One region of the Streptomyces sp. NPDC002623 genome, then DNA from elsewhere that is predicted to be linked to it. Evidence: riboswitches for the same ligand, from Rfam matches in the RefSeq annotation. Region 1 holds a riboswitch; each other region holds the start of a gene.
The links. A riboswitch is a leader RNA that binds a small molecule or an ion and turns the genes downstream of it on or off. The one in region 1 is predicted to bind S-adenosylmethionine.

Region 1 (4,373 bases):
CTCGTCGGGGACGGGAAGGTCGGCGTGCGCCGAGTACAGCGGCCGGGCGCTGCGCCCGCAGGCCTCGACGGCGCGCAACGCCAGCCGTGCGGCCTCCGCCATCTCCGCGGACGCCAGGACCTCCTCGCCCAGCAGCCGCCGCAGCGTCGCGTCGACGGCACGCGCGCGTGCCGCGAGCACGTCCGCGGGGGTGGCGATCGACCACACCGCGGGCACGTGCCGGGCCACGAGGTCGTGCTGGTAGTTGTAGAAAGTCGCCGTCACCGCGCCGGCCCCGACCGCCCCCAGCGCGGCCGCCCGCGCGGCGAAGTTCACGGCCTGGGGATGGGTGATCCCGAGAGCACCCAGCTCCCGTCCCAGTTCGGGCGCGAAGTAGTGCGTCGCGTGCAGGGAGTTGAGGGGGTGGTTACAACGTCGACCGGCGCGCGGCTCGAGGGCAGCAGTAGTCATGCCCAGCAGGTTACCGACCGGTCATTACTCCGCCGCTCGCGGTTCGACGCCCTTGCCCACGCTCTGGGCGAGGTCCAGGTCGGTGTGCAGCAGGTTGTGGTCCGAGTGCTCGGTCGGGTGCACACCGTGCTCGAGCGCGACGACGCCTCGCAGGAAGACGTAGTCGAACTTGCTCTGCCAGTCGGTGGTCGGCTCGCAGGTTCCGGTGGTCGGGGGATGACACTTCGGGTCCGTGTCCGCGGCCAGCTCCCACATCCCGGTGAGCTCGGAAGCGTCCGGCACGGCGTTGAAGTCGCCGAGAACGATCGCGCGGTCGTGCCGGGCGACGGCCGCGGCGAGTACGCCGACCTGGCCCGCTCGGACCGACTCCTGACGCCGTTCGGCGAGGTGCGTGTTGAAGACCCGGACGGAGCGGCCGTCCACACGGGTGGTGACTGCCATGTACCCACGGTCCTCGGATCCGCCGTCGGGGTATTCGACCGTGACCGGGTCCGTCATCGGCGCCGCCGAGAGGAGCGCCTGGCCGTAGCCCCCCGGACTCCACGGCGCTCCCCCACAGCGGCCCCAGTTCTGCAGAACCGTCCCGTACTCGACGTGGTAGACCAGCCCGTAGCGGTCCTTCAGGTAGTCCCGGATCCGCTCGACGTCACGCACGCACGCTTCTTGCAGGCCGATCACCTGGGGCGCGTACGTGGCGATGTCCGCCGCCCGGTCGGCGTTGCTCTCCTCGCAGGGGTTGCAGATGTTCCACGTCATGACCCGGTTCGGCACGACGTCCCGGACGGCGTCGACGGGCGGCGCCCCGGCTCGGGGCGCGCCGCTCGGCGCCCTGGAGCCGACGAGCACCACGCAGGCCACGATCGCGGCGCCCACGAGCAGCCGCATGTCCTTTCCGAGCACCATCGCCTCCCAGGAGTGGATGCACGTGGCATCCGACGTCTCCATGGACGAGGTTATGGGACGGAGTTGTGAACGACGCATGCGGTGTGCGGGCCCCGGACCCGCCCGGCGCGGGGCGGCTTCAGTCGTCCTGCCCGAGTCCGCGATCGGGTGCGCTCATGTCCCCTGTGCGGGGCGTGCCTTCGGAGAGCCCGTAGCGCAGGTACACGGTGCCCTTCGGACTTGCCGCCGGCGGTTCGAGGAGCGTGATGTTCGTGGGCACCGCGCCACCGTCGAACACCTTCTTCCCGACGCCGAGCACGATCGGGTGCACCCAGAGGTCGAGACGGTCGAAGAGCTTCTCGCGCAGGAGGGTCTGTACCAGGTTCAGGCTCCCGACGACCTTGATGTGCTTGTGCCGGTCACGGATCTCGCGCACCGCGCCGGCCAGGTCCGGGCCGAGTTGCGTGGACCCGGCCCATGAGAGGTCGGGCCTGCCGCGGGAGGCCACGTACTTCGGGACGCTGTTGAAGAGCGTGGCGATCTCGTTGTCCTCGCCGCCCTTCTGGTGCGGCCAGTAGGCGGCGAAGATGTCGTACGTCCGCCGGCCGAGCAGGAGGGCGTCCGTGCCTTCGTAAGCGGCGCCGATCTGCGCCCCGGCGACCTCGTCCAGCAGGGGCGCCTGCCAGCCGCCGAACGGGAACCCCGCGGGGTCCTCGTCGGGGCCGCCGGGCGACTGCCCGACGAGGTCGAGGGTCGCGAACAGCTCGATGTCGATGAGGCCCATGGCTACTCCTGATGAGTTGGTCGTCCCGGTCGGTAGGTAGACCTGTGGGCGTCGGCAAACTCATCGGGACGCCGCACCGGCACTCCCGTTCACGATGGATCACAGGCCGCGTCCACGCCGGGTGGCCGCCCGGTGTCCGGCGTCGCCGCAGGTCAGCGGCCTGTCCATGCCGTCCGATGCCGACGTCCGGCATTTGGACGACGATATTGCGATATTGACGGGTCAAGGAAGTGATCCGTACGATCGCGAGTGGCATTGAGTGTCAGCGTCAAGCCCTGGCTTGCTGACCGGCAACCCTCCTCCGCGGTGGGGTGCTCCAGGTGAAAGCCCGGCGGGGTCGACGACCCTGCAAGCGCGCGGCCCCGGCACCGGGGCCTGAGAGGGGAGGACCACCGTGCGGATCGACTGCAGTCTGAGTGCCTCTCTCGCCGCCGCGGCGGCGTTCTCCGGACTCTCGCGCCGGCGCCACATCGATCTCCAGCGCTTCGCCGGCTGTCTGTGTAGCACCTCCCTGTAGCCCCTCCCCAGCGCCTCCCGACGGCTCGTCTCCGCACGCCCGTGTGCAGCGGCTGACCGGACGTCACCTCCGCGGCCGACGTCCGCCGTCGGCGGCTCCGGCGATCCCACGCCTCCCTCCCTTCCTCCCCTTTCCTTCCTCTTTCCCCTCGCAGTCGACTTCCCCTGCGTCGCCCTGCCCGGACGTTCTGAACGGGCACGTGCGCGACGGCTTCGGAGTAGGAGAACCATTCCGTGATAGCGCGTACGGATTCCCGGCCCACCCGGTGGGCGGCCCTCGCGGTGCTCGTGACGAGCGGCGTGCTGCTGAGCGCCTGCTCGGCGGGCGGCGACGGCAGTTCGAGCAGCGGCGGCGGCCAGGCCCGCTCCGGCGGCACGCTGACCTTCGCCGTCGGGTCGGACGCCGGCTGCGTCGACCCCCAGCAGGTGGGCAGCAACGACACGATCTACTCGCTGCGCCAGATCGTGGACTCCCTGACCGACCAGGACCCCAAGACCGGCAAGATCGTGCCCTGGCTCGCGAAGAGCTGGGACATCAGCGCGGACGCCACGACCTTCACCTTCCATCTGAGATCGGGCGTCACCTTCAGCGACGGGTCGGCGCTGACCGCCCAGGTGGTCAAGGACAACTTCGACGCGGTGCCGAAGCTCGGCGCCCTGGGCACGCTGGCACAGGGGTATCTGAGCGGCGTGGACAGCACGACCGTGGTCGATCCGCTCACGGTCCGGGTCACGTTCAAGCAGCCCAACGCGCAGTTCCTCCAGGCGACGGCGACGCATTCGCTGGGCATCGAGTCGTCGGCGAGCGTGCGGAAGAGCCCGCAGGACAAGTGCAGTCAGGGCGTGGTCGGTTCCGGGTCGTTCGTGTTGAAGGACTACGTGCAGAACCAGTCGATCGCCCTGGCCAGGCGCGCCGGGTACGCGTGGGGTTCCGCGCTGTGGACCAAGAAGGGCGAGGCGTACCTGGACAAGCTGGTGTTCAAGGTGGTGCCGGAGGCGGGTGTGCGCACCGGGAGCCTCCAGTCCGGGCAGGTGGACGCGATCAGCGGCGTCGGCAGGTCCAACGAGTCGGCGCTGAAGAGCGGCGGCCAGGTGGACCTTCAGCAACGGGCCAATCCCGGGGTGGTGTTCAACCTGGGGCTGAACAACTCCCGGCCGGCGCTGAAGGACGTCAGGGTACGGCAGGCGATCTCGTACGCCGTCGACCGGCAGCAGGTCGTGGACACCGTGTTCCCGACCGGTACCGAGCCCGCGACCAGCATCCTGGCGCACACCACCCCCGACTACTCCGACCTCGGCGCGGAGCTGACCCTGGACGCGGCGAAGGCCAAGTCCCTGCTGGACTCGGCGGGTTGGAAGACCGGCGGCGACGGCATCCGGGTGAAGGACGGCAAGAAGCTCAGCCTGACCGTCTCGTGGTTCCCCAACGCGGCCACGAATCAGCCCTCGCTGGAGCTGATCCAGCAGCAGCTCAAGGCCGTCGGCATCGGTGTGGTGCTCAAGCAGCTGCCGGTCACCCAGTTCGCGCCGACGCTGCAGTCCGGTGACTTCGATGTGGTGTGGGGCAATGTGACCCGCGCCGACCCGGACATCCTGCGCAGCTCGTTCTCCACCCGTCTGGCCAACTTCTACCAGCTGTCCGCCGGCCCCCTGGACACCGCGCTGAGCGAGCAGGCGGCGACGGCCGACACCGCCGAGCGGAAGCAACTGGTGGTCCAGGCCCAGGAGTTGCTCGTGCGGA
Region 2 (4,373 bases), on a different contig from region 1:
TCTGCACCGCGTCCGGCGCCGGCCGACTGACCTACGGAGGCGAGCCGTTGACCGTCAAGGCCCCCAAGGCGCTGCCCGCCTCCGACTGAGGCCCCGAGTCCCCGGGTGCTGTCCCGGGTACTCACCAGGTGGACGCCCTCTTGACGGGCGGTCGGGGCGGATCGACACTCGAACCGGGAATCCTAGTGAACAGGTAGGGAAGGTAGAGCCAATGGGGCGACGGAAGCCGATCAGCGGCCGAGCGAGCCGCACGGCGTGGTCCTCGCCCCTTCTCACCTCCCGCCGTCACATCGACCTGCAGCGCGTCTGCAGCGCGATCAGCTCCCAGGGCTGAGCCGGGCCCGTCCCCGCGCCGAACCGCACCGGCGGTGTCCCCCGGACACGGCCGCACCCGGCGCGCACGGACGAGGTCCACACCTCCCTGTTCGACGTCGTATCCGCCGCCGCGCGCACCGTCGCTGCGCGCCCCGCCCCGGGGAGAGTCATGTCCGTCACACCACTGGCCGCCGCCCACCCGTCCGCCCGGCCCGCACCCGTCTTCCGGGGCCGGATCGGCCGCGACGCGCGCAGCGGCCACTACGCCGTGCCGCGCCGCTACCGCCTCCACCTGGCCGCGGCCGACCCCGACTGTCTGCGCATCGCCGTCACCCACAGCCTCCTCGGCCTGGAGAAGGCCTGTCCGGTCACCTTCCTGCCCGCCGTCCCGGACAGCCCCGACGGCGGCCACAGCGCGCTGCGCCCGCTGTACGACGCCAGCGCGCACCGGTACCGCGGACCGGCCCTCGCGCCGGTGCTCAGCGACGACTGGTCCGGGCGCATCGTCAGCAGCCACGGCCCCGACATCGCCCGCGACCTCGCCCGCAGGTTCGGCGGCGGTCGGGCCACGCTGTACCCGTGCGGCGCCGAGTCGCAGATCGAGGCCGTCGAGCGGATGTGCGCACAGGGCATCGAGGCGGCCGCCCAGCGCGCCGGAGCGGTCGACGCCGGGGAGGCCGAGCGCGCCGCCGCCCTCGAGACGCTGCTCGACACGCTCGGCGTGCTGGAGCGCGGCCTCGGTGTGCACACCCATCTGATCAGCGATCAGATCACCGCAGCCGACGTTGAGTTGTGGGTCGCCCTGGTCCAACTCGACACCGTGCACCGCTACCACCTGGACGCGGCCGCCGTGCACCGCATCGCCGACCACCCCGCCCTGTGGGCCTACGCCCGCCGGCTGGCCGCCCACCCGGCCTTCAGCGCCCACCTCGACCTGGACGCCATCGCCCGCCGTCACCACGCCCGTTGCCAGGGCCTGGAGGCCGCCGGCGCCGCTGTCCAGATCCTGGACTGGGAGACCCATGCAGCGGACGGTTCGGCGGTCCGACCGCAGGTCAACCGGCCCTGACCCGGTCCATCCACTGGACCGCCGTTGACATTCGTTCGGGCAACTGTCTTACTTACGGCCCAGAACGGTCATGAGCGTCAGCGACAAGCCCTGGCTAGCTGACCGGCAACCCTCGCTCCGCGGTGGGGTGCCCCAGGTGACGACCGGACCGACGTTTCGGTAATGACGTATCGGTAAGCGCGAGGGCCCCTCAGGGGCCGGAACAGTGACGGTGACGGACATGTACGCAGCTCTTCGGACGGCGCCCCGCCGCCCCCGGGGCTGCGTACGGCCGTACCTCGACATCCTCGTCGCCAACCGCGCCGTCGACCTCCTGCGTGTGAACAGCGCACTGTGTACCGCACCGGGCCGTGCCCGCTGTCGGGGCTGAACGAACCCCTCGCACCGCAGCCCCGCCGCCGCGTTCCTGACGAACACCGCCCGAGCGGTGTGCCGTTGTCCGCCCCACCCCGGTCTCCTGTACGCATCCGTGCGCCATGCCCTGTTCGCGCCCCCGGAGCGGCCCCCGCCGCCCCGCCGAAGCGCGTCCGGCCACGCACGGCTGCCGTGACCCGGGGTGTCCGACTTCCGCCGGAGCCCCTCATGAGTGAACCCCCAGGTGCCGTGACCCTCGCCGAGGCCGCACCCGCCGTCGACGTCCCGCCGGCGAAGCTCACCGCCCAGCGCGTCCAGCCGCTGCGCAAGCCCGGACGCTGGATCGCCACCGCCGTGGTCCTGGTCCTGGTGGCGCAGTTCACGCACGGACTGATCTCCAACCCCTTCTACCAGTGGGACCGCTTCGGCTACTGGTTCCTGCGGCCGGTCATCCTCGACGGACTGCTGATCACCCTGGAAGTGGCCGCCTACAGCGCGGTGCTGGGCCTCCTCGGCGGCATCCTGCTCGCCCTCGCCCGGCTCTCCAGGAGCCCGGTGCTGCGCGCGGTCAGCTGGACGTACGTATGGGCGCTGCGCTCCATCCCGCTGATCGTGGTGCTGCTCTTCCTCTACAACTTCAGCGCCCTGTACCAGACCCTGAGCGTGGGGGTTCCCTTCGGCCCGGCGTTCTTCCGCTTCGACGAGTCCCGGCTGGCCACCGACATGGTGATCGCCGTCGTCGGCCTCAGCCTCAACGAGGCGGCCTACGCCGCCGAAGTGGTCCGCGGCGGCATCCTCTCCGTCGACCAGGGCCAGCACGAGGCGGCCGCCGCGCTCGGCCTGCCCAAGCGCTACCAGTTCTGGAAGATCGTCTTCCCGCAGGCCCTGCGGTCGATCACGCCGAACTACGTCAACCAGCTGATCGGCCTGGTCAAGTCCACCTCGCTGGTCTTCTATGTGTCGCTGCTCGACCTGTTCGGCACCGCGCAGACCATGGGGGCCACGTACCCCGGCGACATCGTGCCGCTGCTGCTGGTCGTCACCGTCTGGTACCTGATCCTGACCAGCCTCGTCTCCGTCGTCCAGTTCTACGTCGAGCGGTACTACGCCCGGGGCGCCACGCGTTCCCTGCCGCCGACGCCGTTGCAGAAACTGCGGACCGGTCTCACCGACCTGCGGGCCCGCATCCGCCGGGAGGCCGCCGTATGACCACCGAGACCGTGCAGAGCGCCGCCATCGCCGCGGTCGTGCCCGCCGCCGTCGAGGTGCACGACGTGCACAAGTGGTACGGCGCCCACCGCGTCCTGGACGGGGTGAGTCTGACCGTGCGGCCCGGCGAGGTCACCGTGATCCTCGGCCCGTCCGGCTCCGGCAAGTCCACCCTGCTGCGGGTCATCAACCACCTGGAGAAGCCCGAGATCGGCTACGTCAGCGTCAACGGCGAGCTGATCGGCGTCCGCCGGCACGGCGACCGGCTGCGCGAGCTGAGCGAACGGGCCATCCTGACCCAGCGGGGCCGGATCGGCTTCGTCTTCCAGAACTTCAACCTCTTCCCGCACCTGACCGTGCTGGACAACGTCGCCGCCGCCCCCGTTGCCACCGGGCGACTCGCCAAGCCCGCCGCCCTGGAACTGGCCCGCGAACTCCTGGACCGGGTGGGCCTCGCCGACAAGGCCGGCGCCTACCCCCGGCAGCTGTCCGGCGGCCAGCAACAGCGCGTCGCCATCGCCCGCGCCCTCGCGCTGCGCCCCGGCGTCATCCTCTTCGACGAACCCACCTCCGCGCTCGACCCCGAGCTCGTCGGCGAGGTCCTCGCCGTCATCAAGGACCTGGCGACCAGCGGCACCACGCTCGTCATCGTCACCCACGAGGTCGGATTCGCCCGCGAGGTCGCCGACCGGGTCGTCTTCATCGACGAAGGAAAGATCGTCGAACAGGGCCCGCCCGGCGAGGTCCTCGACCGACCGCAGCACGAGCGGACGCGGGACTTCCTCAGCAAGGTGCTCTGACACCGACGCGCCCCACGACTTCCCCCCACGCCACGCCCTCACGCCACACCCTCACCACCCTCTGAGTCACAAAGGACGGCCATGTCTGCCCACTTCACCCGACGCAGCCTGATTCGCGGCATCACCGCGGCGACCGCGGTCGCCACCCTCGCCACCGGGCTCGCCGCCTGCGGTGGTGACAGCGAGGCCGCCACCACGACCGACAGCTCCGCCGGCAGTGTGACCGTCGGCCGGGTGTCCAACGGCGCCGCCAAGGAGACCGCCCTGAAGGTCTCCGAGGTCAAGTCCATCAGCGCCGAACTGCCCGACGCCATCAAGAAGAGCGGCAAGCTGAACATCGGCATCGGCGCCCTGCCCTCCGGCTTCGCCCCGCTGGCGTACGTCGGCGACGACCAGAAGACCCTCACCGGGGCCGAGCCCGACCTCGGCCGTCTGGTGGCCGCGGTCCTCGGCCTCGAGCCGGAGACGAAGAACTTCACCTGGGAGAACCTCTTCGTCGGCATCGACAGCGGCAAGGTCGACGTCGGCTTCTCGAACATCACCGACACCGAGGAGCGCAAGAAGAAGTACGAGTTCGCCTCCTACCGCCAGGACAACCTCGGCTGGGAGGTCAAGAAGTCCAACAC
Region 3 (4,373 bases), on a different contig from region 1:
CCGGGCCACCGCCGGGCCCGGGGTGGCCTACCTGGCCCATGTGGTGGGCTTCGGCCTGGGGCTCGTCTACGCGTGGGCCCGTTTCGGCCACAGAAGGGGCCCGAAGGGCGGCCTGGGCAGGACGGCGGCGGGGAACGGGCGGGCGACTAGAGTGAGGGCCGCCCCAGCAACGGCCCCCGAGGGAGAGAACCAGCCGTGATCACCGCGATCGTCCTCATCAAGACCAGCGTGGACCGGATCCCCGAGATCGCCGAGCGGATCGCCTCGCTGGACTCCGTGAGCGAGGTCTTCTCCGTGACCGGGACCTACGACCTGATCGCCATGGTCCGGGTGAAGCAGCACGAGGACCTGGCGGAGGTCATCCCCGGGAGCATCAGCAAGATCCCGGGGGTCGAGGGGACGGACACGCACGTCGCCTTCCGCACCTACTCCCAGCACGACCTCGAGGCCGCGTTCGCCATCGGCCTGGAGTAGGCCCCGGCGCCGGCGCCCTACACCGCGGGGACGCAGCGGCCGTCCTGCGTGCGGTACTGCCACCGCGCGCCGTCGGTCACCAGTTCCCGTACGGCGGTCACGAAGCGCTCCACGTGCTCGTCGGGGGTGCCCGCGCCGAAGCTCACCCGGATGGCGTTGAGGGACTTCTCCCCGGGGGCCGCCTCGGGGGCGCCGCACTCGCCCTGGCTGTGCAGGTCGCCGCCCAGGAGGGTGCGGACCAGCGGGTGGGCGCAGAAGAGGCCGTCCCGGACGCCGATGCCGTACTCGGCGGAGAGGGCGGCGGCGAAGTGGGAGCTGTTCCAGCCCTCGACGACGAAGGAGATCACGCCCACCCGCGGGGCGTCGTCGCCGAACAGGGACAACACCCTGACCTGCGGCACCTCGGCCAGACCGGCCCGTACCTTCTCGATCAGGTACTGCTCACGGGCCACCAGCGCCTCGAAGCCGGCCTCGGTCAGCGCCTTGCAGGCCGCGGCGATGGAGTACGCGCCGATCACGTTCGGGGAGCCGGCCTCGTGGCGGGCGGCGCTCTCGTGCCACTCCACGTCCACTCCCCCGTCCTCGCGCCGGGTGACCTTGCGGCTGGCGCCGCCGCCCGCGAGGTACGGGTCGGCGGCCTGGAGCCAGTCGGCGCGGCCGGCCAGGACGCCGGAGCCGAAGGGCGCGTACAGCTTGTGGCCGGAGAAGGCGACCCAGTCGACGTCGAGGTCCCGCACCGACACCGGGTGGTGGGGGGCGAGCTGGGCGGCGTCCAGGACGATGCGGGCGCCGTGGGCGTGCGCGGCCGCCGCCAGCTCGCGCACCGGCCACAGCTCGCCGGTGACGTTCGAGGCGCCGGTCACGCAGACCAGGGCCGGGCCGTACGGGTCACGGTCGGCGAGGGCGCGCTCCAGGGTCTCCACGGCCTGGCGCGGGGTGCGCGGGGCGTCCAGGTAGGTGACCCGGGCGTCCTTCCAGGGCAGCAGCGAGGCGTGGTGCTCGGTCTCGAAGACGAAGACCTGGCAGTCGGCGGGGAGGGCCGCGGCGAGCAGGTTGAGGGAGTCCGTGGTGGAGCGGGTGAAGATCAGCTGGTCGTCGGGGCGGCAGTCCAGGAACTCGGTGACCGTCCGGCGGGCGTTCTCGAACAGGTCGGTGGAGAGCTGGGAGAGGTAGCCGGCGCCGCGGTGGACGCTGCCGTAGTAGGGGGCGTAGGCCGCCACGTCGTCCCAGACGCGCTGGAGGGCGGGGGCGCTGGCCGCGTAGTCGAGCGCCGCGTAGGCGACCTCGCCGCCCGTGACGAGCGGGACGGTCACATCCCGCCCCAGAACGGGCAGAGGCGCACAAACGGTCTGGACGGAGGCAGCGGTGGAGACGGAAACGGACATGACGGAACTCCCGTGTGAGGCAAGGGAAAAGTGAAAAGGGGTACGCGGAAGCGGGGCTCTGCGCCCTATCGCATTCGCTTGCTCACAGAAGGCTCCCTCGATGACCAGGATCCCTGGCCGCACGCTCTCAGAAGCGTGTGAGGGATCCGCGCTTGCCGTGCACCTTGTTGTGCACAGCCTGGTCTTCACCCGGGGCACCCCGCCACGGACGGAGGGTTGCCGGACAGTCGGCCGGGGCCTCTTGACTGTCACTCATGACCTGACAAAGGAACGTACGCGATGTGATCGTCGTCCCGCAACCCGTGTCCGGATCGCGGGACGACCGTCCGTTGAGGAACTACCTGTTGCTGGCGGCGACCCAGCGCTCCAGCGTCCGCTTGGCCGCGCCGGAGTCGATGGACTCGGCCGCCCGGTCCATTCCGGACCGGATCTGCTCGGCCAGCGTTCCGCTGCCCGGGTCGAGGGCCACCAGCGCGGCCGCCGAGTTCAGCAGCACGGCCTCCCGCACCGGGCCCGGCTCGCCCTCCAGAAGACGGCGGGCGACCTCCGCGTTGTACGAGGGGTCCCCGCCCCGCAGGGCCTCCACGGGGACCAGCTCCAGGCCGACGTCACGCGGGTCGAAGCTCTCCTCGGCGACCTTGCCGTCGCGGACGACCCACACATGGGACGTGGCCGTCGTCGTCAGCTCGTCGAGGCCGTCGTCGCCCCGGAAGACCAGGGACGAGTTGCCGCGCTCGGCGAAGACGCCCGCGACGACCGGCGCCATGCGCGGGTCCGCGACGCCGACCGCCTGGGCCCGCACCTTCGCCGGGTTGGTCAGCGGGCCGAGGACGTTGAACACCGTGCGGATGCCCAACTGGCCGCGGGCCGCGCCCACATGACGCAGCGCCGGGTGGAACTTGATCGCGAAGCAGAAGGTGATCCCGGCCTCCTGGGCCACCTCGGCCACCCGCCGCGGCGTCAGCTCCAGATTGACGCCGAGCTTCTCCAGGACGTCCGAGGCGCCGGACGCGGAGGACGCGGCCCGGTTGCCGTGCTTGACGACCGTGGCGCCCGCGCCGGCCACGACGATCGCCGACATCGTGGAGATGTTGACCGTCTTCGCGCCGTCGCCGCCGGTGCCGACGATGTCGACGGTCCGACCCGGCACCTCGATCAGGTTGGCGTGCTCGTACATCGCCCGGACGAGCCCGTTGATCTCCTCGACGGTCTCGCCCTTGGCCCGCAGCGCCACCACGAACCCGGCGATCTGCGCATCGGTCGCCTCGCCGCGCATGATCCGGTCCAGCGCCCAGAACGTGGCGTCGGCGTCCTGGTCGTGGCCGTACAGCAGGCTGTTCAGGACCTCGGGCCAGGAACGGCCCGCCGCGGTGTCGCCTCCAGCGGGGGTCACAGCGCTCATCAGCCGCTCCTGGGTGTCGTAACGATCTTCTAGGGCTCTCGTAGAAGAGTGTGTCCCCACCCTATCCAGCCCGTGGGCACGGGAACGGGCCCCGTCCGAAGACCGGACGGGGCCCGTTGCGCGGGCGTGGCGACGCCGCAAGCGATCAGTGGTGGCCGTGGCCGCTCGTGATCTCCTTGTACTCCTCGACGGTGGGCTTCGGGATCTGCTGGTCCTCGCCGAAGTACGCGCCGCTGATCTTGGCGCGCAGCTTCTCGGAGCCCGTCACCTTGCGCTCGACGCCGTTCTCGTCGACCGCGGGGCCGATCGCGGCGGGCACGTACTGCTCGTGCGCGGTGAGGGTGTGCAGCTGCTCCTGGCTGAGCGGCTCGTGGATCTCGACGAACTCACCGTGCGGCAGGCGCTTGATGGTGCCGGTCTCGCGACCGTGCAGCACCTTGTCCCGGTCCCGGCGCTGCAGGCCGAGGCAGATCCGCTTGGTGAAGATGTACGCGATGACCGGTCCGACGAAGAAGAAGATCCGGACGAACCAGGTGATCGAGTTGATCGACAGGTGGAAGTGGGTGGCCCACAGGTCGTTGCCACCGCCGACCAGCGTGATCATGTACATCGTGACCCAGGCGACGCCCAGCGCGGTCCGGGTCGGCGCGTTGCGCGGGCGGTCCAGGATGTGGTGCTCGCGCTTGTCGCCGGTGACCCAGGACTCGATGAAGGGGTACATCGCCAGCGCCGCGAGGACCACGCCGAAGAGCACCAGCGGGATGAACACGCCCAGGACGAGCGTGTGACCCCAGATGTTGATCTCCCAGCCCGGCATGAAGCGGATCAGACCCTCGGCGAAGCCCATGTACCAGTCGGGCTGGGCGCCGGTCGACACCTGGTCCGGACGGTAGGGGCCCATGGCCCAGATCGGGTTGATCTGCGCGATCGCCGCGATGGCCGCGATCACACCGAAGACCAGGAAGAAGAAGCCTCCGGCCTTGGCCATGTACACCGGCAGCAGCGGCATGCCGACGACGTTCTTGTTGCTCTTTCCGGGGCCCGCGAACTGCGTGTGCTTGTGGTAGAAGACCAGGATCAGGTGGCCGACCACGAGGCCGAGCATGATGCCC

Region 2: linked by a shared signal. The riboswitch ahead of ACWD4O_RS34160 (amino acid ABC transporter permease) and the one ahead of ACWD4O_RS37550 (putative leader peptide) in region 1 are both predicted to bind S-adenosylmethionine.
Region 3: linked by a shared signal. The riboswitch ahead of ACWD4O_RS06875 (aminotransferase class V-fold PLP-dependent enzyme) and the one ahead of ACWD4O_RS37550 (putative leader peptide) in region 1 are both predicted to bind S-adenosylmethionine.

What each region holds. Positions count from the first base shown of each region.
Region 1 is NZ_JBSFWB010000030.1:52,800-57,172, forward strand. Features, by position in the region: gene ACWD4O_RS37535 (SCO6745 family protein) at 1-450, opposite strand, end outside; gene ACWD4O_RS37540 (endonuclease/exonuclease/phosphatase family protein) at 475-1,395, opposite strand; gene ACWD4O_RS37545 (dihydrofolate reductase family protein) at 1,472-2,116, opposite strand; SAM riboswitch class IV at 2,368-2,477, shown strand; gene ACWD4O_RS37550 (putative leader peptide) at 2,511-2,633, shown strand; gene ACWD4O_RS37555 (ABC transporter substrate-binding protein) at 2,867-4,373, shown strand, end outside.
Region 2 is NZ_JBSFWB010000024.1:4,231-8,603, reverse strand. Features, by position in the region: gene ACWD4O_RS34170 (hypothetical protein) at 1-89, shown strand, start outside; gene ACWD4O_RS34165 (glutathione S-transferase C-terminal domain-containing protein) at 485-1,384, shown strand; SAM riboswitch class IV at 1,451-1,570, shown strand; gene ACWD4O_RS34160 (amino acid ABC transporter permease) at 1,967-2,947, shown strand; gene ACWD4O_RS34155 (amino acid ABC transporter ATP-binding protein) at 2,944-3,747, shown strand; gene ACWD4O_RS34150 (ABC transporter substrate-binding protein) at 3,829-4,373, shown strand, end outside.
Region 3 is NZ_JBSFWB010000003.1:255,002-259,374, forward strand. Features, by position in the region: gene ACWD4O_RS06865 (rhomboid family intramembrane serine protease) at 1-199, shown strand, start outside; gene ACWD4O_RS06870 (Lrp/AsnC family transcriptional regulator) at 196-474, shown strand; gene ACWD4O_RS06875 (aminotransferase class V-fold PLP-dependent enzyme) at 492-1,859, opposite strand; SAM riboswitch class IV at 2,003-2,119, opposite strand; gene trpD (anthranilate phosphoribosyltransferase) at 2,197-3,261, opposite strand; gene qcrB (cytochrome bc1 complex cytochrome b subunit) at 3,407-4,373, opposite strand, start outside.